Draconibacterium halophilum: one gene and its partner. The protein of the gene in region 1 binds, or shares a complex with, the protein of each later gene. Links are inferred from orthologs where the notes say so. Each region holds a gene or a part of one and is shown in the gene's direction. Other genes may lie near its edges.

Region 1 (11,695 bases):
GCCAGAAAGGCCGATTTCATTCTGTCACTTTGTTCTGCTTTGTTTTTTTGCCGCGAAAGCTCTTCCAGCATTTCTGAATTCAGGTGGAGTTGATGTTGAAGGTCTTTGGTTTTCTTTTGAACTCTGGACTGAAGTATTCGGTTAATCACAATAAGTAAAAGAATAATAGTGATGACAATGGCACTAAGAAAGATAATGTATCGCCAGTAATCACTTAATTGGTTGCTTTCCTTATCGTACGCTGCAAGCCATTTGTCGTAAATTCGCTGGTATTCTCCATTTGAAAGCAATACTTCGGTTGCATTATTAATCATTGCAGCAAGCTCAACTGAATTGGCCGACAACATAAAACCCATGTTGCGTTCCAATATGCGATGATTCGTGGTTTTTATGTATTCCTTTTCATGTTGAATTACATCATACTTTCCTCCTATTCGCTGAGCAATAGCACATGTTGTATTATCATCGTCGAGAAGCTGTATTAGACTGTTGTAGTTATTGGCATAAACAAATTTTGTTGATGGATTAATACTAAGCATATACCGAACAAGAACTTCATTGTTCCATAAAGCAACAACAGGTTCTTTCATCGTTCGCAGCATTTCTATAGTAATTTTATTGTGAAAGTTGCTGTTGTAAAAGAAACAATGTGAGGTATTGATTACCGATCTGGTGTATAGATGCTTATTGTCGGGATAGCCCGGATAATGTGCTCCGGCAATGCCGTCTATCAGGTCTTCTTCCAGCATTTTATTAACGGTTTGCCAATTTGTTCCGGATATTTCAATCTGGTTATTGTAAAGCTTGTTAATAGCCTTTACCATGTCAATGTTAAATCCTACCAATTCGCCATTGTCATCGATATAATTAAACGGAGGATAATTGTTGCTGGCTCCAATTTTGTATTGAGCATTTAGGTAATAGCAATTAGTAAATACTATTACGCAAATTAAAATAATTCGCATATTGGGTTATTTTCAAACAAATCTAAAAAGTTTTTTTTGAAATTTTAATTCTTGTTAAATTTAAACATATTAACGAATGTTGAAAATTAAGTTTACAAAATGATTGAAAAAAGTATAAAAATTATTCAGAAAGAGGTTGAGGATCGATTAACGGAGGTATTTGGCGAAAATGTAAACATTGCTTCAGCTACATCTTTATCGGGTGGATGTATTAATCATGCTTCGAAAATAGATACAAATTGCGGCAGCTTCTTTCTAAAATGGAACTCGGATTGCGAAAGCGATTTATTTACCCGTGAGGCAGAAAGTTTAAATGAACTTAGTAAGGCGACAGACGGTACAGTATGTGTTCCAAAAGTATTTTGTACAAAAGAGATCGATGAAACCCCTGCTTTTTTAGTAATGGAATATATGGTGCCGGGAGCTACAGATCAATCCGAACGGTTGGGAAGAGGATTAGCGCTCGTTCATAAGTATCAGCAAAACGAATATGGATTTTATTCAGATAATTACTGTGGGGCAACTACCCAGAATAATACGCGGGAAAAAAGCTGGGTGAAATTTTATCGGGATAATAGATTATACTTTTTATTGAAAATGATTCAGGAAGCCAGAGGAATAGATAGTTCTCAAATGAGATTGTTTGAATCGTTACTGGATCGGTTAGAGGTGTTGATTCCGAATGAAGAAAAAGCTTCGTTAATTCATGGCGATTTATGGTCGGGAAATTATATGTTAACGAATAACGGGCCGGTGTTAATCGATCCGGCAGCCAGTTATTCTCATCGCGAAATGGAGTTTGGAATTGTTACTATGTTTGGCGGTTTCTCTTCGCAATTTTTTGCTGCCTACAACGAAGTTTTTCCTCTCGATTCAGACTGGAGAGAAAGAAACCAGCTGTATCAATTGTACCATGTGCTTAATCATTATTATTTATTTGGAGGCGCTTATTTGTCACAGGCAGTTGCCATTGCAAAACGGTATTTATAAACTTCTTTTCGCGCAATTACTTGTATTTGTAAGGTTTGTTTTTGTAACTTATAAGTTATAATACAAAAGGTTACAGCAATGAAAGATGAAGTTTTTGAGATACCGTACAGAGCTGAGCTTTGTTATAAGAAGAACAAAGGATTGATATTGCCGGAGGATGTACCTTATATTGGTATGGGAGCTTCGCATATTGCAACACAAGCTTTTCGTTATATGGGAATAAACTTTTTCCCTGAAAAAGCAGCGGAATATTTTAATTACCTGTTAAAGTACAAAGAGCCGGATAAAGGCGTACTTATTTCTCAATCGGGACAAAGTTCTGAAACGATATGGTGTGCCGATTATTTTAAGTCATTTATAGCTGTTGTAAACAACGAAAAAAGTGCTTTGGGAAATCACCCGAATTGCTCGAAAAAAGTATTGTTGTATTCGGGAGTAGAAAATCATATAGCCACAAAAACTTACATTAATACATTATTGGTTTTGTATTTAGGCTTTGGTTTTGATCCGGCTGAAGCAGTAGAGGCATTAAAAAAATATCAGACAGGTTTTGAAGAGGTAGGAACAGAGATTGGTGCAAAAATATATTCGCGCACAAAACGAAAAAAACGTTGTTGTGTATATATTCTTGGTAACGGTCCAAATGTTGCTACGGCAAAGGTTGCCGCTCTTGTACTTAGCCAGGTTATGCGTAGGCCGGTTTTAAGCATGTCGGTTTCGCAATACGAACATGGTTTTATTGAAACGGCCAAAGACTCAATGGTTATTGCCATTAACCATGAAGGGCGCGAGCATAACCGTACAAAAAAGCTACTAAAAAAAGTAAATAGCGCAGGTGCCGAAACATACGAACTATGTAATAAATATGTTGAAAGCATATTTAGTCCGCTTACCTTACCCATCCCATTTTATTTTGCTGCTGAATACTTATCGCAGAAACTAAAAGTTAAAACACTCTTTCAGGTAGGCGATAAAGTGGTAAGTAAAGTTACTATTGATAAAAATTATGAGTAAAGCCATTGTTGCCACTTTGCTTATACCAAATTGAACACAATATGCCACATATAAATTTGTTCTTTTCCGTTTCTACTGCGTTGAAAAATAATAACGTAGCTAAGGCTATGCTATAATTTTCCGCCTTGTACAATCGAAAAATAACCAGAATATCCAATACGGCATTTTATCATCAAATTGGTATTATTGTTTAAATTAGCCCCAAAACCAAATTCCGATTTTAATGATCGCACAAAAGGCTAAGGAAATTACCCCGTTTATTGTAATGGAGGTTCTTGAGAAGGCTGCCGAAATGGAGCAGCAGGGAATAAATGTTATTCATCTTGAAGTTGGAGAACCCGATTTTGATGTTCCTAAATGTGTGTTGGAGGCTGAACAAAAAGCTTTTGATGAAGGCCGGACGCATTATACACACAGTCTTGGCGATCCTGAACTGCGCAAACAAATTGCTGAAAAATACAAGGATGAGTATAACGTTTCTGTTTCGCCCGAGCAGATAATTGTAACGTCGGGAAGTTCGCCAGCTATTTTATTAACCCTGGGTGTGCTTTGCGAAAACGATGATGAAGTAATTATTTCTGACCCCGGTTATGCTTGTTATGCCAATTTTATCCGGTTTATTGGGGCTAAACCAATAAATGTCCCGGTTTATGAGGAGGATGGTTTTCAATATCGTTACGAGGAAATTAAAAAGCGCATTACCAACAGAACCCGCGCAATAATGATAAACAGCCCTATGAATCCGACAGGAAACCTATTGTCGGTTGATTTGATGAGAGAGCTGGTAACTTTTGATATCCCAATAATTTCTGACGAGATATACCACGGTCTGGTTTACGAAGATCGTGCCCATTCCATTTTGGAAGTTACAGATAAAGCCTTTGTGTTAAACGGATTCTCGAAACGTTATGCCATGACCGGTCTTCGCCTGGGTTATGTAATTGCTCCAAAAGAATATGTAAGATGTATGCAAAAAATTCAGCAGAACCTGTTTATTTGTGCCGGTTCTACCACACAGCGTGCCGGAATTGAAGCGTTAAAAAATGCAGGTGATGAAATAGAAGAGATGCGCTTAATCTATGATAAAAGGCGTAAGTATTTGATTAAACGACTAACCGAATTGGGATTCGACATTAAAGTAAAACCTACGGGAGCCTTTTATGTAATGGTAAATGCAAAACATATTTCAAACGATAGTTACAAGCTGGCTTTTGATATACTAGAGAAAGCCCATGTTGGAGTTACTCCCGGCATCGATTTTGGGGCTAATGGTGAAGGATTTCTGCGCTTCTCGTATGCCAATTCAATCGAGAATATTAAAGAAGGTATGGACCGATTACAAAACTACCTGGCCAAATTTCACAATAAAGCTAAGGATTAAATCGGTCGAAATGAACGATCTCTTCAATGGGTTTGCGCTTTTTATCCGGTCTGCTGCTGTTGGGATAGCCCACAGGAATCAATGCAATAGGCTCGATGTTATTCGGAAGTTGCAGCAGCTCGGAACAACTGTTTACATCAAAATTACATACCCAGCAGGTTCCCAAGCCCAGTTCAGTGGCTTTTAAGGTAATATGGTCGATGGCGATTGCCAGGTCGATATCTGCTGAGTCTTTTCCATCTGAAGCCCGTTTCCACGACTGAGAAAGATCGGCACAAGCTACAATAATTACCGGTGCTGAGCGAAACCAACTGCGGTCGTAACAATCATAGATTTGCGTTAAAACCTCTTTGTCTTGCACTACAACAAATTGCCAGGGCTGAAAATTAACGGCCGAAGGAGCCATCCTGCCGGCTTCTATTAGGTCTAAAATGAGTGTCTTTTCTACTTTGATGTCTTTATAATCCCTTACGGAGTATCTGTTTTTAATGATTTCTGACAAATTCATATATAAAGATAAAATTTTTCTTGTTTTAAAAGTGTAAGCAAAATACGGCTTTTCTATCAATTTTTTATCCGTTTTTCAAATTTAAAAAATCAGAGTGTAAGAGAAAAATGATTTGTACTTAATGTCTTTTATTTTCAATGTTTTAGTGGCGATTAAAATGTGTTTTAGAGCATCGATATTTCCGATTGCAGCATTGAAAATAATACGTCATTTGCACGGAAATTAAACAATAAGAAAAATTAAAGTTGAACCTTAAATTTTAATGTCATGAGAAAAGTAAATTTTATAATCGCAATTATTACAGTTATTGTAATGGCAAGCTCGGTTGCCAACGCCACCGGAATACGTACCGAATTTAATGAATTTGAATTTACCCTTGTTGACGATTTGTACATGGGCAAAAAAGTTGATGCAATTTGGACCTTAAGTTACGACAAATCGGAAAAACCGGTTACCGTTGTTAAAAGAAACACTATTGAGGGAACTGAATATGTGGTAAGTTCAGAGTTCTTTGCTGTTCGTTATGTGGCTTCGGCATCGGGTTTTGGTGCAAAACAAGTTCGCAAATCATGGTGTAATGTAGATAACAAAATAAACCATGCAGTTATTAATCAGGATCAATTAAAGAATCAGGAGATCATTTCGCCAAACAAGGTTGATGATAAAATGGCTTTGGGCTTAATTGCAAGCTATCTTCCTGATTTGTTAAATGATGGATATACGCACTTACTCAATTAATAGCAATACATAGAATAGAAGTAATTTTAATTCGAAAGCCATCCGTATTACGGGTGGCTTTTTTTATTGACATTCATCGATGAGAGGTGGCTATAAATTTGTTTCATCCCTTCATTGCTTGGTGATGTTTATCAGGGAAGTTGATTTTGAAGTTCACCAAACGATGGTGGATTATTGTAACTGTTTTTTTATTCTCGTGAAGTTGCGACATCATGTTTGAAGTTGTTTTCAAGCCGACACGAGGCCGCGAAAAGCTGCATGAAGCTGAATTTTAGCAATCGAAAACCTAAAAAAGCACAAAAATTTTGTCGATAAAATCAGCCGTTGACTGATAGTGTGAAATTGCATGAAACGCCGGTTGTTTTGCTTACCTTCAATGGGGATTTTTATTTAAAGGATATGCATGTCTTTTAATTGCAGATTGAAAGTAAATTATCGAAATAAATATTAAAATGAAAAAAGCAACATTATTCTGTGAACGGAATCTGTTTTATAGCAAGGCTTTTGCATGTCACCAAAATGTAATTCGTGCGTCACTACAGTACAAATAATAATGAAAACAATTACAGTCAGAAAACAAAAATTTAGAGTCATGAAAAAATTAAATTTATTATCCGTATTGGTTTTAGCATTCGTGCTAGTTTCAGTTAGTGCATCAGCAACAGGCGTACGTACTCAATTTAAATCGTTCGAGATTGAAGAAGTTGATAATCTATACATGGGAAAAACAGTAAAGGCACTTTGGACAGTAAGTTACAGTAACGAAGAAGAGCCGGTAACAGTTGTAAAACGTAAAACTCTTGAGGGCGTTGAGTATGTTGTACATTCAAAACATTTCCAGGTAAGCTACGCTTCAACCAACGAAGGATTTGGTGCGAAAGAAACCAGAAGAGCTTGGAGCGAAGTTCCTAAACGAATCTCACGCGCAGTAATCAGCAAAGAAGAACTGCAGCGTCAGCGAATCATTACACCTAATAAAGTAGATGATGAAAAAGCATTGGGATTAATTGCAAGTTATTTGCCCGACCTTATTAACGATGGTTATACACATCTTTTAAACTAAACAGCAAATTTTATTTCATAGAGTAATTTTGAAGGAACCGCGAGCGATCGCGGTTTTTTTATATGCAGCCACATACAAATCCGTCGGCCAAACTGTCTAGCACCTCTTTCTCTTCTTTTTTCTCCGCATCAGTACCTTTACAATTAAAACAAACCGGCATGTTAATAACCGGGTTCAGTTCTGAATTGCCAGAAGTGATTGCTTTCTTACACAAAAAACAGGTATTTTTTAAATCTCTCATCCGAAATGTTTGTGTCAAAAATATTAAAAATGCCTAAAAAACTGTTCTTACACCTGTCTGAAAGTCAAAAGTGCGTATGCGCATATGACAGTGATATTGTCAGATAATAGGCCTCAAAACTGTTAATGTGTCTGGAAAAATGAGCTAAAACTATTTGGCATAATTATTAGTAATAAGTAAATCGAATGTTTTTTTAGCCTGTACAATTAATTACATTTGCACAGGTTTTATATAATTTAAAGATAAGTTGCACAGATGGCATTTGTAAATAAGATCCTGGGGAAACTTCTGGGAAACAAATCGGAGCGGGATATTAAGGAAATAACTCCTATCATCGATAAAATAAAAGCGGAATACGATAGAATCACCAAATTATCAAATGATGATCTTAGGGCCGAGTCGGCGAAATTAAAGCAGGCAATTGCTGATCGTATTAAACCTGAAGAGGATGAAATTGCTGCATTAAAAATAGAAGTTGAAGAGGTTGAAATTCAGGAAAGCGAAAAGATATACGAGCGCATTGATAAGCTGGAAGAAAAGATAGTTGAGAAAATCGAAGAAGTACTCAATGAAATACTTCCAACAGCTTTTGCAGTTGTAAAAGATACAGCTCGCCGGTTTTTCGAAAATGAGAGCATTGAGGTTACAGCCAACGATTTTGACCGCGATCTTTCAGCAACCCGCGACAGCATAAAAATTAATGGCGATAAAGCCATCTGGGAGAATAGTTGGATAGCCGGTGGAACCAGGGTAACCTGGAACATGATTCACTACGATGTTCAGCTGATTGGTGGAGTAGTTCTTCATCGTGGTAATATTGCAGAGATGGCAACCGGTGAAGGGAAAACACTTGTGGCTACATTACCGGTATTCTTGAATGCGCTCACCGGAAAAGGGGTGCATATTGTTACGGTTAACGACTACCTGTCGAAACGTGATGCCGAGTGGATGGGGCCAATGTACGAGTTCCACGGTTTATCGGTTGATTGTGTTGATAAACACCAACCAAACTCTGAAGCCCGAAGAAAAGCATACAACGCCGATATCACTTTTGGTACAAATAACGAATTTGGTTTCGATTATCTGCGCGATAACATGGCCATTAATCCGGAAGATTTGGTGCAGCGCAAACATCATTATGCCATTGTCGACGAGGTTGACTCGGTTTTGGTTGATGATGCACGTACGCCGCTTATTATTTCCGGGCCGGTGCCAAAAGGCGATAATCAGCAGTTTGAAGAACTTAAAGGATATGTAGAGAAATTATACAAGGCGCAACGCGAATTGACAAATAAGATATTTATCGATGCCAAACGCCTGCTAACAAAGCCCGATGCTACTTCCGAAGAGAAAAAAGAAGGAGGTTTGCTTTTACTGCGCGCCCACAAGGGGATGCCTAAAAATAAATCCATCATTAAGTTTCTGAGTGAGGAAGGCATAAAAGCTGTTATGCAAAAAACAGAGAATCTGTACATGCAGGAGAACAGCAAAAATATGCATATTGTTACCGACCCGCTTTATTTTGTCATCGAGGAAAAACAAAATTCAGTTGAGCTAACCGATAAAGGTATCGACTTGGTATCGAAAGGTTTTGAGGATGCTGAATTCTTCGTTCTCCCTGATATGGGAGGAATAATGGCAGAGCTGGAAAACAGCGAAATGTCGCCCGACGAGTTAGTGGTTGAAAAAGATAAGCTATTACAGGACTACGCTGTTAAGTCGGAACGTGTTCATACCATAAACCAGTTGTTAAAAGCATATACCATGTTTGAAAAAGATGTGGAATATGTGGTTATGGACAACAAGGTGAAAATTGTAGACGAGCAGACCGGACGTATTATGGAAGGTCGTCGTTATTCCGATGGTTTACACCAGGCAATTGAAGCCAAAGAACAGGTGAAAGTTGAAGCGGCAACGCAAACTTTTGCAACCATTACGCTTCAGAACTATTTCAGAATGTATCACAAGCTGGCCGGTATGACCGGTACTGCGGAAACAGAAGCAGGAGAATTCTGGGATATTTACGAATTGGAAGTAGTGGTAATTCCTACCAACCGTCCGATTGTTCGCGACGATAGGGAAGACCTGGTTTTCAAAACGAAACGGGAAAAATACAATGCCGTTAGCGACGAGATTGTTGAACTAAACAAAAAAGGTCGTCCGGTATTGGTGGGTACTACCTCTGTTGAAATTTCGGAGTTGCTTAGCCGAATGCTGAAAATAAAAGGAATTAAGCACAACGTTTTGAACGCGAAGTTGCATGCTCGCGAAGCAGATATTGTTGCTGAAGCCGGTCAGGCCGGAGGAGTAACAATTGCAACAAACATGGCTGGTCGTGGTACTGATATTAAGCTGTCAGATGAGGTGAAAAAGGCCGGAGGTTTGGCAATTATTGGTACCGAGCGTCATGATTCGAGACGTGTTGACAGACAGCTGCGAGGACGAGCAGGACGACAAGGAGATCCGGGGTCTTCGCAATTCTATGTGTCGCTTGAAGATAATCTGATGCGTTTATTTGGCTCCGATCGTATTTCCGGAGTTATGGACAAACTCGGGTTGGAAGACGGGGAGGTGATTCAGCATTCAATGATCTCTAAATCGATCGAAAGAGCACAACGAAAAGTCGAGGAGAATAACTTCGGAATTCGTAAACGATTGTTGGAATACGATGATGTGATGAACTCGCAGCGTGAAGTGATCTACAAAAAACGTCGTCATGCATTATACGGAGAACGTTTGGAAGTTGATGTGCTGAATATGATGTACGATTCGGTTGAAGAGCTGGTAAATGAATACCACGGTTCTGATATGTTCGAAGATTTCAACATGGAACTATTGCGATTGCTTTCGTTGGAATCGCCTGTTAATCAGGATGAATTTAAGAGTATGGCCGCCGCGGATATATCCCAACGTATTTATGAAAAGATGATCAACAATTACAACCGTAAAGTTGATACTATTGCGCAGCAGGCTTTTCCGGTTATAAAAAATGTATACGAAACAAAAAAAGAGGTTTATAAAAATATTGTTGTTCCTATTACCGATGGTAAACGCGTATTCCAGATTATTTGTAACCTTGAAAAAGCTTACGATAATAAGGGTAAAGAGTTGGTGAAATCGTACCAGAAACAGATTGTGTTAAATACAATTGATGAATCATGGAAAGAACAACTCCGCGAGATGGACGATTTGAAACAATCGGTGCAAAATGCTACTTACGAGCAAAAAGACCCGTTGTTGATCTACAAGTTTGAGTCGTTTAACCTGTTTAAAATAATGGTTGCCAAGGTGAATAAAGATGTTGTTTCTACCTTAATGAAAGGACAGATTCCTATTCAGAATCCCGATCAGGTGCGTGAGGCAGAAACACGAAGAAAGACGGACATGAGCCGTTATAAAACCCAAAAATCGGAACTCCCTTCGGCTGAAAATGCCATGGAAGGTGCCAATACAAATACGGGCGAAAAGGCAAAACCTCAGCCTGTTAAAGTTGAAAAACGTGTTGGACGTAACGATCCGTGTCCTTGCGGAAGCGGTAAAAAATACAAACAATGCCACGGAAGAGGTGGTGCTTAATAATCAAACTACATGATGAATATGATCAGTTTGCTGAACTTCATTCACTGGAATGTTGATCCTGAAATATTTAGCCTCGGGCCCCTGTCGATACGTTGGTATGGTTTATTGTTTGCCACAGGATTTTTAATTGGCTACTACATTGGCGAGAAAATGTTAAAGTCGGAAAATGTAAGTCAGAAATGGATCGACAGTCTGTTTTTTTACATTATAATTGCAACCGTTGTGGGCGCCCGACTTGGCCACGTTATCTTTTATGGCTGGGATTATTATTCGCAAAATCCGGGTGAAATAATAAAGGTGTGGCACGGAGGATTGGCCAGTCACGGTGGTGCGCTTGGTATTTTAATTGCCATGTATCTGCACTCAAAGTTTGTAACCAAACGAACCATGTTATGGACACTGGACCGGATTGTTGTCCCAACTGCATTAGTAGCAGCTTTTATTCGTACCGGCAACCTCATGAATTCTGAAATTTATGGTATTCAAACAACATTGCCCTGGGGGATAATATTCGAAAGAAATGGCGAAACCGTTGCTAAACATCCTACACAGATATACGAAGCGCTAGCTTATCTTATTTCATTTGGTGTGTTAATGTTTTTGTATTGGAAAACAAGTGCAAAAAATCGTCCGGGATTGTTAATGGGAGCATTTTTTGTATTCATCTTTTTAGCGCGTTTCTTTATCGAGTTTATAAAAGAAGACCAGGAAGCATTTGAAGCCGGCATGGCATTGAACATGGGGCAGTGGTTAAGTGTTCCATTTGTATTAATTGGTGCATTTTTGGTTTTCCGGGCAATAAAGAAACCCGAGGTGGTTTTTAAGAATAGTAAAAATTAATGTTAAAACTAAATAGAGGAGTAGCAAGTATTTTGTTAGAGTTTTGAAAAAGACTTATTTTGCAGCTCATTAAGAATTAAAGAAGTATGTTAGAGATAGGAAAATATAAAATGGTGAAGTTGACGTACGACCTACGTATCGACGACGAGCAGGGAGAATTGGTTGAGCAGGCAAATACAGAGCAACCTTTAGAGTTCCTTTACGGAGCAGGAATGATGCTACCAAAGTTCGAATCTGAATTGATCGGTTTGAAACAAGACGATCCTTTCAATATTAAAATTGCCAGCACTGATGCATATGGCGCAGTAAACAACGAAGCAGTTGTTGAGTTGCCTAAAAATGTATTTTTAGTGAATGGTGAATTCGACGCAGAATT
Region 2 (15,774 bases), 1.1 Mb from region 1 along the record:
GGATCGGGAAAGGTAAAAGAAGGGTTGGATGTAAACGTGAAATTCGACAATTACCCTTACATGGAATACGGTTTGGTGCGCGGTAAAGTAAAAAGTGTTTCGCTGGTACCCGAAGATAGTTTTTATATGGTAGAAATCATTTTTCCTAACGGTTTGGTAACCAATTACAATAATATATTGCAAATGCAAAGTCAGTTAATGGGGCAAGCCGAAGTTATAACCGAAGATCTGCGTCTTATTCAGCGCATTTTTAACCCATTAAAATCGCTTTGGAAGGAAAGGATAAATCAGTGATCTTTGTTCCATCTCAGCTGCAATTTGCATTTAGAAATATTCACCTTATTAATTGTGGGCTGGCGATTGTAAAATTGAATATGAAAGAAATGCTAAGTCCGTTGTTCTTTTTTCCCGGAATCGTCCTTTCTTCGTCGTTCTACAAGCTTCTCTCTCTCAATCCTTTTCAATCTTAATTTTTTCAAAAAAAAGATTAAAACCTATTGTGCTTTGATTAAAATTTGTACTTTTGCGAGCCGTTTTTAGGGGGAAAGTGCGCTTTTTCGTCTCGAAACGATTGATAATTAAGGATTTTTGCATAATTTTGCAGTCCATTTTGAATAAAGATTATTAACTATATAAAAAACAGGTAGTTATGCCAACTATTCAACAGTTAGTTAGAAAAGGAAGACAAGTTAAAGTCGAGAAAAGTAAGTCTCGGGCTTTAGATTCATGCCCACAACGTCGTGGAGTATGTGTTCGTGTTTATACCACTACGCCAAAGAAACCTAACTCGGCAATGCGTAAAGTTGCAAGGGTAAGGTTAACCAATGGCAAAGAAGTGAATGCTTACATACCGGGTGAAGGCCACAATCTTCAGGAGCACTCAATTGTGCTTGTTCGTGGAGGTAGGGTGAAAGACCTTCCGGGTGTACGTTACCACTTAATTCGCGGTGCATTGGATACCGCCGGTGTTGAAGGTCGTCTTCAGCGTCGTTCGAAATATGGTGCGAAAAAACCGAAAAAATAAACAAGTAAAAAGAGTAATTAACTACGTTATTTTCAGTGGTTTGGTTGAGTAAGGAATTCTCTCGATTGTCTTCCGGAGATGAACTGAAGACCGCCTAAGGGCAGCCGATTTAGATAACACTAAAAAGTTTTAAAATGAGAAAGTCAAAACCAAAGAAGAGGATTTTGTTACCAGATCCAAAATTTAATGATGTTCTGGTAACTCGCTTTGTAAACGACCTGATGGTACATGGTAAAAAATCTACAGCTTACAGCATTTTCTACGATACTATGGATCTGATAGAAAAACGCATGAAAGATGCAGAGCAATCACCACTTGAAGTTTGGAAAAAAGCATTGGAGAACATTACTCCAAATGTAGAGGTTAAGAGTCGCCGTGTTGGTGGTGCTACATTCCAGGTTCCAATGGAAGTTCGTCAGGAAAGAAAAAATGCCATCAGCATGAAGAATATGATCATATTTGCCCGTAAACGCTCGGGAAAATCAATGGCTGATAAATTATCTGCAGAGATTATTGCTGCTTTTAATGAAGAAGGTGGAGCATTCAAGAGAAAAGAAGATACGCACAGAATGGCAGAAGCTAACCGTGCATTCGCACACTTCAGATTCTAGTTTAGAGATAGTATAATATAGTTTAGTAAAATTGGTAATAGAAAATAGGTTTAAAAAATGGCTAAACAAGATCTGAAATATACCAGAAACATTGGTATTATGGCGCATATCGACGCCGGTAAAACCACTGTAACAGAAAGAATTCTGTTTTATACGGGTTTGACTCACCGTATTGGTGAGGTGCACGATGGTGCCGCTACCATGGACTGGATGGAGCAAGAGCAGGAAAGAGGTATTACTATTACTTCTGCTGCAACTACTACTTTTTGGAAGCACAAAGAGCAGGAATACAAAGTAAATATTATAGATACACCAGGACACGTTGACTTCACTGTTGAGGTTGAGCGTTCATTGAGAATCCTGGACGGAACTGTAGCATTGTTCTGCGCCGTTGGTGGTGTAGAAGCACAGTCGGAAACAGTATGGCGTCAGGCCGAAAAATATGGTGTTCCGCGTATTGCATTTGTAAATAAAATGGACCGTCAGGGTGCTGATTTCTTTAATGTTTATAAAGAAATTAAAGAAAAATTAGGTGCTAATCCGGTACCAATGCAAATTCCTATTGGTTCTGAAGAAACTTTCGAAGGGGTAATCGACCTCGTTGAAATGAAGGCAATCCGCTGGGAAGATGACGCAACAATGGGAACCAAGTATGTGCTTGATGAGATTCCTGCTGATTTGCAAGAGCAAGCTGAAGAGTGGAAAGAAAATTTGGTTGAAGCAGTAGCTGAAGTTGATGACGAGATCTTAGAACGTTATTTCGAAGATCCAGATTCAATAACTAAAGACGAAATGTTGGCTGTAATCCGTAAAGCAACTTTGGAAGGAGTAATCATTCCAATGATGTGTGGATCAGCGTTTAAAAATAAAGGTGTTCAGCGTTTGCTGGATGCTGTATGTGAGTTCTTGCCATCACCACTTGATAAAGGTGAAATTAAAGGCAAAAACCCTGTAATTGATAAAGAAGTTACACGTAAGCCTGATGCTGATGAGCCATTGGCAGCTTTGGCATTTAAAATTGCTACCGACCCATTTGTTGGTCGTTTGGCATTTATTCGTGTATATTCTGGTAAAATCGAATCGGGTTCTACTGTTTACAACTCGCGTACAGGAAAAAAAGAGCGTATCTCGCGTTTATACCAGATGCACTCTAACAAGCAAAACCCAAAAGATGTTATCGAAGCAGGTGATATTTGTGCTGCAGTAGGTTTTAAAGATATTCGTACCGGAGATACACTGGGCGACCTTAAAAACCCAATCGAGCTGGAAAGCATGGATTTCCCGGAACCGGTAATTGGTATTGCCATTGAGCCTAAGTCGCAAAAAGATGTTGACAAATTAGGAAATGGATTGGCAAAACTGGCAGAAGAAGATCCCACATTCGTTGTTCGTACCGATGAAGATTCAGGTCAGACTGTAATTCGCGGTATGGGTGAACTTCACCTTGAAATTTTGGTTGACCGTTTACGTCGCGAATTCAAGGTAGAATGTAACCAGGGAGCGCCACAAGTTGCCTACAAAGAAGCAATTACTCAGTCGGTTGAATTGCGCGAAGTATTTAAGAAACAGACAGGTGGTCGCGGTAAATTTGCCGATATTATTGTAAAGGTAGAACCTGCTGAAGAAGGAAAAGAAGGTCTTGAATTTATCGATTCGGTAAAAGGTGGACGTATTCCTCGTGAATTTATTCCTTCTGTAGAAAAAGGTTTTAAAGATGCATTGTCAAATGGTCCGTTAGCAGGATTCCCTATCGATAGCCTGAAAGTAACTTTGATTGATGGTTCGTTCCATCCTGTAGATTCAGACCAGTTATCGTTCGAGATTTGTGCTCGCCAGGCATTTAAAAGTGCTGCATCGAAAGCAAAACCTGCACTTCTTGAGCCAATTATGAATGTTGAGGTTGTTACTCCTGAGGAGTACATGGGTGATATTATTGCCGACCTTAACCGTCGTCGTGGCGAAATTGCAAGTATGGATAGCAAAGGTAACGCGAAAGTAATCGAAGCAAAAGTTCCACTGTCAGAACAATTTGGTTATGTTACCGTATTACGTACACTTTCATCGGGTCGTGCTACTTCTTCAATGGAATTTAGCCATTATGCCGAAGTGCCACGAGGTTTGGCCGAGAAAGTGTTGACAGATGTACAAGGAAGAATTGATTTATTATAATAATTTGTAACAATTTTCTCTTATGAGTCAAAAGATCAGGATTAAGCTAAAATCGTACGATCACAACTTGGTAGACAAGTCGGCTGAGAAAATCGTTAAAACCGTAAAAACTACAGGTGCTGTAGTAAGTGGTCCTATTCCACTTCCTACTCATCGCAGAGTTTTCACCGTTTTACGTTCAACCTTCGTAAATAAAAAATCGAGGGAGCAATTTCAGTTGTCATCTTACAAACGTTTGATCGACATTTATAGCTCAACCGCTAAAACAATCGACGCATTAATGAAGCTGGAGCTTCCTAGTGGCGTTGAAGTAGAAATTAAAGTTTGATAATCTAAAGTAGTCGAAAAAAATGGCTGGTATTATTGGAAAAAAAATCGGAATGACATCCGTATTCAGTGTTGAGGGGAAAAACATCCCATGCACTGTGATTGAGGCCGGACCTTGTGTAGTTACACAAGTGAAGACGGCAGAGACCGACGGCTACGAAGCGCTTCAGTTAGCTTATGGCGAGAAAAAAGACAAGCACGCCACTAAAGCTGAAGTTGGCCACTTTAAAAAGGCTGGTGTTTCACCAAAGCGCAAAGTAGTAGAGTTTCATAACACCTATCAGGAAGAGTTTGAAATGGGACAAGAGATTGATGTTAGCATCTTCGAAGAGAAGGACTATGTTGATATCATCGGAGTTTCAAAAGGTAAAGGTTTTCAGGGTGTAGTAAAACGTCACAATTTCCGTGGTGTTAATGATGCTACACACGGTCAGCACAACAGGCTGAGAGCACCTGGTTCTATCGGTGCATCATCATGGCCTTCACGCGTATTTAAAGGTATGCGTATGGCTGGTAGAGACGGTGGTAAGACAATTACTATCGAAAACCTTGAAGTAGTAAAGATTATTCCCGAGAAGAATGTAATAGTGGTAAAAGGTTCGGTACCTGGCGCCAAAGGTTCATACTTAATTATTAGAAAACAATGGAACTAAGTGTACTGAATATAGAAGGAAAAGAAACCGGAAAGAAAGTCACTTTAAACGACCAGATTTTCGGTATTGAACCCAGCGACCACGCCATTTATTTGGATGTAAAACAATACATGGCTAACCAACGCCAGGGTACAAGTAAAACTAAAGAACGGGCTGAAATAACAGGAAGCACCAAAAAGATTAAAAGACAAAAAGGTACCGGTACGGCACGTGCAGGTAGTATCAAGTCTCCTTTATTCCGAGGTGGTGGTACTATTTTTGGTCCACGTCCGCGTAACTACGGTTTCAAGCTGAACAAAAAAGTAAAGCATTTGGCCCGTAAATCAGCTTTAACTTACAAAGCAAACGATAAGAGCATCGTTGTTATTGAAGACTTCAATTTTGAAGCTCCGAAAACAAAAGAGATGGTAGCCTTACAAAGTAATCTGCAAATAGCTGAAAAAAAGGCACTTTTCGTTTTACCAACTGAAAATAATAACATATATTTGTCGTCGCGAAATTTGCGAGACGTATCGGTTGTAACTGCTTCTGAGTTAAGTACTTATCAGATTTTGAATGCAAAAGCGATTGTGCTTTGCGAAGGATCTGTTGCGAAAATTGAAGAAGCATTTAAACTTTAACGGATAAAAAAAATGGAAATATTAGTAAAACCATTAGTTACAGAAAAAATGACCGACCAGTCGGAACGTTTTAACCGTTACGGTTTTGTGGTAGCTCGCGATGCAAGTAAACCTGAAATTAAAAAAGCGGTTGAAGATCTTTATAACGTTTCGGTTGAAAGCGTGAATACCATGGTTTATGGTGGTAAAGTAAAATCGAGATACACCAAAGGCGGTATTATTACCGGTAAAACAACAACTTACAAAAAAGCTATTGTTACTTTGGTTGATGGAGATAGTATTGACTTTTATAGTAATATATAATCGTATAATTAATTAGTATTATGGCAGTAAGAAAACTGAAACCAGTAACTCCGGGTCAGAGGCACAAAGTAATTGGTGCTTTTGATACCATTACTGCATCTACGCCTGAAAAATCATTGTTGGAGCCCATTAAAAAGTCCGGTGGTCGTAATAACCAGGGACGTATGACAATGAGGTATATAGGCGGGGACATAAACGCAAATACCGTATTATCGACTTTATGCGCGATAAAGACGGTGTTGCAGCTGTAGTCGATTCAATTCAGTACGATCCAAATCGTACTGCTCGCATCGCGCTTCTGAAATACGAAGACGGTGACAAACGTTACATGATTGCGCCTAACGGGTTGCAAGTTGGCCAAACTGTAAAGAGCGGTACTGGAATCGAACCTGAAGTTGGGAATTGTCTTCCCCTGGCTGAAATACCTCTGGGTACTTTGGTACACAACATTGAACTTCATCCCGGACAGGGTGGAGTTATGGCGCGTAGTGCAGGTGCATACGCACAATTGACCTCACGTGAAGGTAAATACGCAATTTTGAAATTGCCTTCAGGCGAATCTCGTATGGTACTTACGTCCTGCAGGGCTACAGTAGGTACGGTTGGAAATACAGAACATATCGTTGAGAAATCGGGTAAAGCCGGTCGCTCGCGTTGGTTAGGAAGAAGACCTCGTGTTCGTGGTGTAGTAATGAATCCTGTCGATCACCCAATGGGTGGTGGAGAAGGTAAAAACTCAGGAGGACACCCAAGATCACGAAATGGTATGCTTGCGAAAGGTTATAAAACCCGTTCGAAGAAAAAAGCTTCCAACAAGTATATTGTAGAACGTAGGAAAAAATAAAGAGGAATAAATTATGAGTCGTTCATTAAAAAAAGGCCCTTTTATCGATTTCAAGCTAGAACGTAAAGTTGTAGCGATGAATGAATCGAACAAAAAATCGGTTGTGAAAACCTGGGCTAGAGCATCAGTAATTTCTCCTGATTTTGTAGGACACACTATTGCAGTACATAATGGAAACAAGTTCATCCCGGTATATGTCACCGAAAATATGGTGGGACACCGTTTGGGCGAATTTGCTCCAACCCGTACATTCAGGGGCATGCTGGTAATAAGAAAAGATAGGCATTAATATTTAAAAAGTAAGTACAATGGGTGCCAGAAAAAGACTAGCAGCAGAGAAAAGAAAAGAAGAGAAAAAACAACAATATTTTGCTGTTTTAAGAAACTGCCCTACATCTCCAAGGAAAATGAGGTTAGTAGCCGATATGATCCGTGGAATGGAGGTTAATAAAGCGTTAGATGTATTGAAGTATTCTTCAAAAGAAGCATCGCGCAGGGTAGAAAAACTTCTGCTTTCGGCCATCGCCAATTGGCAGGCTAAAAACGAAGGAGTTCGTTTAGAAGAAAGTGAACTTTACGTATCACAAATCATGGTAGATTCAGGTCGTATTTTGAAACGTTTACGTCCGGCTCCCCAGGGTCGTGCACACCGTATCAGAAAACGCTCGAATCACGTGACTATTTACGTAGACAGTAAAGAAAGTGTTGTTGAAGAAAACCTTAATTAATAGTACATGGGACAAAAAGTAAATCCGATAGCAAATCGTTTGGGTTTCATCAAAGGATGGGATTCAAACTGGTTCGGTGGTGATAATTACGGCGATAAGCTGGTTGAAGACCAAAAGATCAGGAAATACCTGAACGCTCGTTTGGCCAAAGCCAGCATCTCAAGAATCGTTATAGAACGTACCTTGAAGCTGATCACCATAACCGTTCATACTTCGCGACCAGGTATTATTATTGGTAAAGGAGGTCAGGAAGTTGACAAACTGAAAGAAGAATTAAAAAACATTACCAAAAAAGAGGTTCAAATCAACATTTTCGAGATCAAACGTCCTGAACTGGACGCTAAGATCGTTGCAAATAACATCGCACGTCAGCTTGAGGGTAAGATTGCTTACCGTAGAGCTGTTAAAATGTCCATCGCTTCAACCATGAGAATGGGAGCCGAAGGAATCAAGATTTTGGTTTCGGGTAGGTTAAACGGAGCAGAAATGGCACGTGCCGAGATGTATAAAGACGGCCGTACTCCGCTACATACTTTGCGTGCAGATATTGACTACGCATTGGCAGAAGCATTAACAAAAACCGGACTTATTGGAATTAAAGTTTGGATTTGTAAGGGTATGGTATATGGAAATCGCGACCTTTCTCCTAACCTCGGACAAAAGTCCGGACGTGGTGGAAACAGAGGTGGTGGTAACCGCAACCGTCGTAGAAAATAGTGGTTTAACACTCATAATCTAAAAAAGGATGTTACAGCCAAAAAAAGTAAAATTTAGAAGAGTACAAAAGGGCCGAATGAAAGGTAACGCACAACGCGGAAACCAATTGGCATTTGGTTCATTTGGAATAAAGTCGTTGGAAGAGTCGTGGATTACCGGTAGGCAAATTGAAGCTGCCAGGGTTGCGGTAACACGTCACATGCAACGTCGTGGACAAATTTGGATCCGAATATTCCCCGATAAACCGATTACCAAAAAGCCAGCCGAAGTAAGGATGGGTAAAGGTAAAGGTGCTCCTGAAGGATTTGTTGCTCCGATAGCTCCGGGCCGTATTATTATTGAAGCTGATGGTGTTCCGTTAGGAATGGCTAAAGAAGCTTTAAGACTAGCAGCTCAGAAACTACCGGTAAAAACAAAGTTTATGGTTAGACGTGATTATGTTGAAGAATAAAATTAGGTGAATCATGAAAGTAAGTGAAATCAAAGAAATGGCGATCAACGAAATCGTTGAGCGTCTGCAGATTGAAAAAGAAAATCTTGTTCGCCTAAGAATGAATCATGCCGTATCGCCGCTTGAGAATCCTAACAAAATTAAGGAAACTAAAGCAGCCATTGCACGCTTGAATACAATTCTTCGCGAAAGAGAATTAAACGAAAATCAGAAGTAATTCAACGATGGAAAATAAAGTAAGAAATCTCAGAAAGGAGAGAGTCGGGGTCGTTGTTAGTGATAAAATGGACAAATCGATTGTGGTTGCTGAAAAACGCAAGGAAAAGCACCCGATCTATGGTAAGTTCGTTAACAAAACTACCAAGTTTCATGTCCACGATGAGAAAAATGATTGCAACATTGGCGATACAGTAAGGATTATGGAAACTCGTCCTTTAAGTAAAACCAAGTGTTGGAGAGTAGTTGAAATAATTGAAAGAGCTAAGTAATCATGGTACAACAAGAATCAAGATGTTCAGTAGCCGATAATAGTGGAGCAAAAGAAGTTTTGGTGATCCGTGTATTAGGCGGAACACGTAAACGATATGCTTCGTTAGGCGACACTGTTGTGGTTACTGTAAAAAGTGCACTTGCCGGAGGCGAGATGAAAAAAGGTACTGTATCACGCGCAATTGTTGTACGTACGAAAAAAGAAAATCGTCGTCAAGACGGTTCTTATATTCGTTTCGACGATAACGCAGTAGTACTTCTTAACAGCGCAAACGAAATGCGGGGAACTCGTATTTTCGGGCCGGTAGCACGTGAATTACGCGAGAAGAATATGAAAATTATTTCACTCGCTCCAGAAGTATTGTAATAAGAAAAAAGCTCAAAATGCAGAAAAAGTTACACATAAAAAAAGGTGACACTGTGGTTGTGATCGCTGGTAACAGTAAAGGCCAAAAAGGTCGTGTACTGGAAGTGATCCGAAAAACCGACAGAGCAATAGTTGAAGGTGTGAACATGATGAAAAAGCATACCAAACCTAACGCGGAAGCGCCACAGGGAGGTATTGTTGAACAGGAAGCACCGGTGCATATTTCCAACCTTATGTTGGTTGATCCTAAAACAGGTGAAGCCACACGTATTGCAAGGAAATTGAATGACGATGGTAAATTAGTTCGTATTTCGAAAAAATCAGGAGAGGAGATAAAGTAATGGCTTACGTACCAACTCTTAAGAAGAAATATCAGGAAGAAATTATCCCTGCCTTAAAGAAAGAGTATGATTACTCTTCTGTAATGCAGGTTCCGAAATTAGAAAAGATCATCCTTAACCAGGGTGTTGGAGCAGCAATCGCCGACAAAAAACTGATCGACGTAGCAACAACCGAAATGACAATGATAGCCGGCCAGAAAGCCGTACAAACAATGTCAAAAAAGGATATCTCTAATTTCAAATTGAGAAAGAAAATGCCAATTGGCGTGCGTGTTACATTGCGTCGCGACCAAATGTATGAATTCTTAGATCGTTTAATTGCTGTGGCACTGCCACGTATTCGCGACTTTAAAGGTATCGAAAGCAAAATGGACGGTCGTGGAAACTACACACTTGGCGTTCCGGAACAAATAATTTTCCCGGAGATCGTACTTGATAAAGTTAGTAAGATCAACGGAATGAATGTTACCTTTGTCACTTCTGCACAAACCGATGAAGAAGGTTTTGCTTTGTTGAAAGAATTAGGTCTACCATTTAAAAATGTTAAAAAGAACTAGTAATGGCTAAAGAATCAATGAAGGCACGCGAAGTGAAACGTGCAAAATTAGTTGAGAAATACGCCGAAAAACGTGCCAAGCTGAAAGCTGAAGGCGATTGGGAAGGTTTGCAAAAACTACCTAAAAATTCGTCGAGAGTACGTTTGCACAATCGTTGTAAACTAAGCGGACGTCCGAAAGGATATATGCGCCAATTCGGTATCAGCAGGATTGATTTTAGGGAAATGGCCTCAAACGGCTTAATTCCTGGAGTTAAAAAGGCAAGTTGGTAATCGTTAAAAGAAACTTGAAAAATGAGTAAAGTAACAGATCCAATAGCAGATTATCTGACAAGGGTAAGAAATGCAATTATGGCAAAAAACCGTGTAGTTGACATTCCAGCTTCAAACTTAAAAAAAGAAATAACCAAACTCTTAAAAGAGAAAGGTTACATCTTAAACTACAAATTTGAAGAAGGTGTTGGCGTTCAGGGTAATATTAAAATTGCGTTGAAATACAATACAGAAACAAAAGTATCTGCAATAAAAGCGTTAAAACGCATTAGTAAACCAGGTTTGCGTCAATACTGCGATTCCGCAAGTATTCCACGCGTACTAAATGGTTTAGGCATAGCAATAATCTCTACCTCTAAAGGTGTAATTACCGATAAAGAAGCTCGTGAGCAAAAAGTAGGTGGAGAAGTATTATGTTACGTGTATTAATAGGGAGGAACAGTCATGTCAAGAATAGGAAAATTACCCATTTCAATACCAGCAGGAGTAGAAGTAAAAGTTAACGACAATGTTGTTAGCGTAAAAGGACCTCTGGGTGAATTGACTCAGCAAGTTGATCCGTCAATCGATGTTGCAGTAGAAGATGCAACAATCGAAGTTAAAAGAAACGGCGAATCAAAACGCGAAAAGTCAATGCACGGACTGTACCGATCTTTGATCTATAACATGGTGGAAGGCGTATCGAAAGGATACGAAATAAAAATGGAATTAGTTGGTGTAGGTTATCGTGCAGAAGTATTGCCAGATAACGTGCTCGACCTTGTATTAGGTTTTGCTCACCACACTTACCTGCAACTTCCATCAGAAGTAAAAGTAGAGGCTGTATCTGATAAACGTAGTACTCCAAGTGTGACTCTAAAAAGTCACGACAAACAATTAATTGGTCAGGTGGCCGCGAAAATCAGATCATTCCGTAAACCTGAACCTTACAAAGGAAAAGGTATTAAGTTTGTTGGCGAAGAATTGAGGCGTAAAGCTGGTAAAGCCGCTGCAAAATAATTTTTTAAGATTAATTATTATGGCATTAACAAAAGTTCAAAGGCGAGCAAGAATAAAAAGTCGCGTACGCACAGTTGTTTCCGGCACAGCAGAACGTCCAAGATTAAGTGTTTACAGAAGTAACAAACAAATCTACGTTCAAGTTATCGACGATGCACAAGGAACAACTTTGTTGGCAGTTTCATCTTCAGATAAAGGTATCGCAGGAAACAGCGGATCAAAATCTGAAAAGGCTGCGATGGTTGGTAAAGCAGTTGCTGAAAAAGCACTGGCAGCCGGAATTACTGAAGTTGTATTCGACAGAGGTGGTAATTTATACCACGGAAGAGTAAAACAATTAGCTGACGCTGCCCGCGAAGGTGGCCTTAAATTCTAATACATTATGGCGAAAGTAAGTAATAAAGTAAAAACAAGCGACCTGGAATTAAAAGACAGGTTGGTAGCCATTAACCGTGTAACCAAAGTAACAAAAGGGGACGTACATTTAGTTTTTCTGCCATTGTTATCGTTGGAAACGAGGATGGAATTGTAGGTTGGGGCCTTGGAAAAGCAAGTGAAGTAACTACTGCAATTTCAAAAGGTGTTGACGCAGCTAAAAAGAACCTGGTAAAAGTTCCGGTTATTAACGGAACAATACCACACGAACAAATTGCAAAATTTGGGGGAGCTAACATCCTGTTAAAACCTGCTTCATCGGGTACTGGTCTTAAGGCTGGTGGTGCGATGCGTGCAGTACTGGAAAGTGCCGGTATTAATGACGTTTTGGCGAAGTCAAAAGGTTCATCAAATCCGCACAACCTGGTAAAAGCTACAATGACTGCTTTAACCGAGTTAAGGGATGCTTATATGGTGGCAGAACACAGAGGTGTATCAGTGGAAAAAGTTTTTAAAGGATAACAGAGTTATGGCGAAATTAAAAATAACACAAGTAAAAAGTGGTATCGGTTCAACAAAACGACAAAAAGCAACATTGGAGTCGTTAGGGTTGAAAAAATTAAACCAACCTGTTGTTCACGAAGCTACCCCTCAAATTGTTGGTATGGCTAACAAATTGAGTCATTTACTGTCTATAGAAGAAGTGAAGTAATATTTCAAACTATTGAAATTATGAAACGGGTCTTGAGTACTCGAGACCCGTTCCATCTTATTCAATTGAATATAAAAATATTTAATAAGATGAATTTAAGCAACTTACAACCTGCAGAAGGATCGACTAAAACAACAAAACGAATTGGTCGTGGTCAGGGCACAGGCCGTGGCGGCACATCAACTCGTGGTCATAAAGGTCAAAAGTCGCGTTCAGGTTATTCAAGGAAAATCGGTTTCGAAGGTGGTCAAATGCCTTTGCAACGTGTAGTTCCAAAAATGGGATTTAAAAACATCAATCGTGTTGAATACAAAGCGATCAACCTTGATGTATTAGAGAACATTGCTACAAAGAATAACCTGACAGTAATTGACAAAGCATCCTTAATTAAAGCAGGTATCGTGTCGAAAAACGAGAACATTAAAATTCTCGGCGGTGGTATTTTAACTAAAAAATTAGACGTTAAAGCCAACGCATTTTCAAAAAGCGCGAAAGAAGCAATAGAAAAATTAGAAGGAACAACCGAAATACTTTAAACCGTAATGAAACGATTTATAGAGACCCTAAAGAATATTTATAAGATTGAAGATCTAAGGTTCAGAATTGGAACAACAATGTTTTTCCTGTTAATTTACAGGTTAGGTTCGTTTGTTTCGCTTCCGGGAATTGATCCGGCTCAGTTACAAAACCTGCAAAATCAGACTTCTGATGGATTGTTGGGATTGATTAACATGTTTTCGGGTGGTGCATTTGCACAGGCTTCAGTCTTTGCTTTAGGAATTATGCCGTATATTTCTGCCTCAATTGTTATCCAGTTAATGGGTATCGCAGTTCCCTATTTCCAGAGGTTGCAGAAAGAGGGAGAGTCAGGAAGAAGGAAAATTAATCAGATTACACGTTATTTAACCGTGTTAATTCTGATTCCACAAGCATCGGCATATCTAACCAATCTACACATGCAGTTACCCGATTCGGCTTTCGCAATGCAAGGAATATGGTTTAACGCCCCTTCTATTGTGATTTTAACAGCTGGGTCAATGTTTGTATTATGGTTGGGAGAACGTATTACCGATAAAGGAATTGGTAATGGTATCTCACTAATCATTATGATTGGTATTATTGCTCGTTTACCAATGGCCGTGGTTCAAGAATTTGGAGCACGTGTTACTGGTGGAGGTTTAGTAATGTTCCTGGTAGAGTTTGTTATTCTGTTCGTCGTGTTTATGGCATCAATTGCCCTGGTACAGGGAACCCGTAGGATTCCGGTTCAGTATGCGAAACGAATTGTTGGTAACAAACAATATGGCGGAGTACGTCAGTACATCCCTCTGAAAGTTAATGCCGCAGGTGTAATGCCTATCATTTTTGCGCAAGCAATTATGATGGTGCCTATTACCATTGTTGGTGTTGCTAATTCTGAAAATCTGCGTGGTGTGGCGGCTGCCTTATCAAACATCACTGGATTTTGGTATAATTTAACACAATTTTTATTAGTGGTAGCTTTTACGTATTTTTACACAGCTATTACTATTAACCCAACGCAAATGGCAGAAGACATGAAGAAAAACGGAGGTTTTATACCGGGTGTTAAGCCAGGAAAGAAAACTGTAGAATTTCTTGATGCCGTTATGTCGCGTATAACCTTACCGGGTTCCATTTTCTTAGGACTGGTAACAATTATGCCGGCATTTGCTATGATGATTGGGATTAGCCAGTCGTTTGCCCTGTTTTATGGGGGTACATCGCTGTTAATCCTTGTTGGTGTAGTGTTAGATACCCTGCAGCAGATTGAAAGTCACCTCTTGATGCGCCATTACGACGGCTTGATGCAATCAGGCCGAATTAAGGGACGTCCGGGGCTTGGAGGAATGTAAGACAAATTGTAACGAGATTATTGGTAAACAACTTATTCAAAAAAATTTAAAAGAGGATTTTTATGGCAAAACAACCATCCATAGAACAAGATGGAACAATTATAGAAGCATTATCGAACGCTATGTTTCGGGTAGAACTGGAAAACGGTCACGTGATCACAGGACATATCTCGGGGAAAATGCGGATGCATTATATTAAAATTTTGCCAGGGGATAAAGTAAAAGTCGAAATGTCTCCTTACGATTTAACTAAAGGTAGAATTACGTTTAGGTATAAAAACTAAAGATTGTATTTGAAACGAGTCCCGATAAATGTCGGACATCGATACAAAAAATTAAAAAATAATAAAGATGAAAACTCGTGTTTCAGTTAAAAAACGTAGCGAAGACTGCAAAATCATCCGCAGAAAAGGACGTTTGTATGTGATTAATAAAAAGAACCCTAAGTTTAAACAACGTCAGGGGTAATTAATCTTTTAAAAGAAGAATTTTATGGCACGTATAGTAGGTGTTGATATTCCAAGTAATAAAAGAGGTGAGGTTGCACTTACCTATATTTATGGTATTGGCCGCAGCAGGGCTGTCACAATCCTTGAAAAAGCAGGTGTAAAAAGTAACGTAAAAGTTCAGGATTGGAAGGACGAAGATTTAGCAGCTGTACGTGAAGTTATCGGTGATAGCTTCAAAGTAGAAGGTGAGCTAAGATCAGAAGTTCAGATGAACATTAAACGTTTAATGGATATTGGTTGTTACCGTGGTATTCGTCATCGTATCGGTTTGCCGGTTCGCGGACAAAGCACAAAAAACAACGCACGTACCCGTAAAGGTAAACGTAAAACTGTTGCGAATAAAAAAATGGCCACTAAATAAGGAATTTGAGTTATGGCAAAAAAAACAGGATCAAGTAGAAAGAGAACTGTGGTTGTGGAAGCCAATGGTATGGCTCATATCCACTCGTCTTTCAACAATATTATTGTTACGCTGACAAACATGAACGGAGAGGTTATCTCTTGGTCGTCAGCTGGAAAAAAAGGATTCCGTGGTTCGAAAAAGAATACTCCTTATGCGGCTCAGGTAGCTTCAGAAGAATGTTCTAAAACTGCTTATGACCTTGGACTGCGTAAAGTTAAGGTATATGTTAAAGGGCCTGGTAACGGTCGTGAATCTGCAATTAGGGCAATGGCTACCATTGGTATCCAGGTTACTGAAATTGTTGATGTAACACCGCTTCCGCACAACGGTTGCAGGCCACCTAAAAGACGTAGGGTTTAATTTTAAAACGAAAAGGAAATGGCAAGATATAGAGGACCAAAATCTAAAATCGCTCGTAAATTCGGTGAA

The links.
Region 2: the proteins of secA (region 1) and secY are in contact, whole or in part, in a crystal structure (PDB 3DIN), measured with the Thermotoga maritima proteins. The link is inferred for Draconibacterium halophilum from one-to-one orthologs. Residues at the interface, in WP_004082002.1 of Thermotoga maritima: Glu261, Ala262, Arg263, Lys300, Ala301, Arg302, Thr303, Ile304, Ile305, Leu323, Tyr324, Asp325, Pro326, Val329, Ser330, Tyr333, Ile336, Lys340, Phe345, Val349, Glu363, Phe364, Tyr374, Ser375, Gly376, Gly377, Glu393, Ile395, Thr482, Ser483; in WP_004081795.1 of Thermotoga maritima: Glu108, Gly109, Glu110, Glu111, Ala236, Glu237, Arg238, Arg239, Ile240, Thr241, Ile242, Gln243, Tyr244, Ala245, Arg246, Arg247, Val248, Thr249, Gly250, Arg251, Arg252, Val253, Tyr254, Gly256, Ala257, Ser258, Thr259, Tyr260, Leu261, Pro262.

What each region holds. Positions count from the first base shown.
Region 1 is NZ_CP048409.1:2,689,849-2,701,543, forward strand. Bases 6,818-10,676 are described here. They hold secA (preprotein translocase subunit SecA), read left to right. Parts: upstream 6,818-7,155; coding sequence 7,156-10,476; downstream 10,477-10,676. Other genes in these bases: G0Q07_RS10795 (hypothetical protein), read right to left, coding at 6,818-6,873; lgt (prolipoprotein diacylglyceryl transferase), read left to right, coding at 10,489-10,676. Outside these bases: G0Q07_RS10760 (ATP-binding protein), read right to left, coding at 1-965; G0Q07_RS10765 (fructosamine kinase family protein), read left to right, coding at 1,065-1,955; G0Q07_RS10770 (SIS domain-containing protein), read left to right, coding at 2,034-2,969; G0Q07_RS10775 (pyridoxal phosphate-dependent aminotransferase), read left to right, coding at 3,193-4,350; G0Q07_RS10780 (nitroreductase family protein), read right to left, coding at 4,340-4,858; G0Q07_RS10785 (hypothetical protein), read left to right, coding at 5,126-5,596; G0Q07_RS10790 (hypothetical protein), read left to right, coding at 6,189-6,659; more of G0Q07_RS10795, read right to left, coding at 6,718-6,817; more of lgt, read left to right, coding at 10,677-11,319; G0Q07_RS10810 (FKBP-type peptidyl-prolyl cis-trans isomerase), read left to right, coding at 11,406-11,695. UniProt on the Escherichia coli protein: Required for protein export, interacts with the SecYEG preprotein conducting channel.
Region 2 is NZ_CP048409.1:1,567,201-1,582,974, forward strand. Bases 12,409-15,267 are described here. They hold secY (preprotein translocase subunit SecY), read left to right. Parts: upstream 12,409-13,101; coding sequence 13,102-14,433; downstream 14,434-15,267. Other genes in these bases: rpmD (50S ribosomal protein L30), read left to right, coding at 12,409-12,559; rplO (50S ribosomal protein L15), read left to right, coding at 12,649-13,095; infA (translation initiation factor IF-1), read left to right, coding at 14,496-14,717; rpmJ (50S ribosomal protein L36), read left to right, coding at 14,785-14,901; rpsM (30S ribosomal protein S13), read left to right, coding at 14,926-15,267. In the rest of the region: G0Q07_RS06260 (HlyD family secretion protein), read left to right, coding at 1-294; rpsL (30S ribosomal protein S12), read left to right, coding at 650-1,024; rpsG (30S ribosomal protein S7), read left to right, coding at 1,159-1,635; fusA (elongation factor G), read left to right, coding at 1,693-3,804; rpsJ (30S ribosomal protein S10), read left to right, coding at 3,827-4,132; rplC (50S ribosomal protein L3), read left to right, coding at 4,155-4,784; rplD (50S ribosomal protein L4), read left to right, coding at 4,775-5,404; rplW (50S ribosomal protein L23), read left to right, coding at 5,417-5,707; G0Q07_RS21390 (hypothetical protein), read left to right, coding at 5,728-5,958; rplB (50S ribosomal protein L2), read left to right, coding at 5,928-6,551; rplV (50S ribosomal protein L22), read left to right, coding at 6,860-7,279; rpsC (30S ribosomal protein S3), read left to right, coding at 7,286-7,996; rplP (50S ribosomal protein L16), read left to right, coding at 8,025-8,447; rpmC (50S ribosomal protein L29), read left to right, coding at 8,461-8,664; rpsQ (30S ribosomal protein S17), read left to right, coding at 8,672-8,935; rplN (50S ribosomal protein L14), read left to right, coding at 8,938-9,303; and 12 more genes. UniProt on the Escherichia coli protein: The central subunit of the protein translocation channel SecYEG. Consists of two halves formed by TMs 1-5 and 6-10.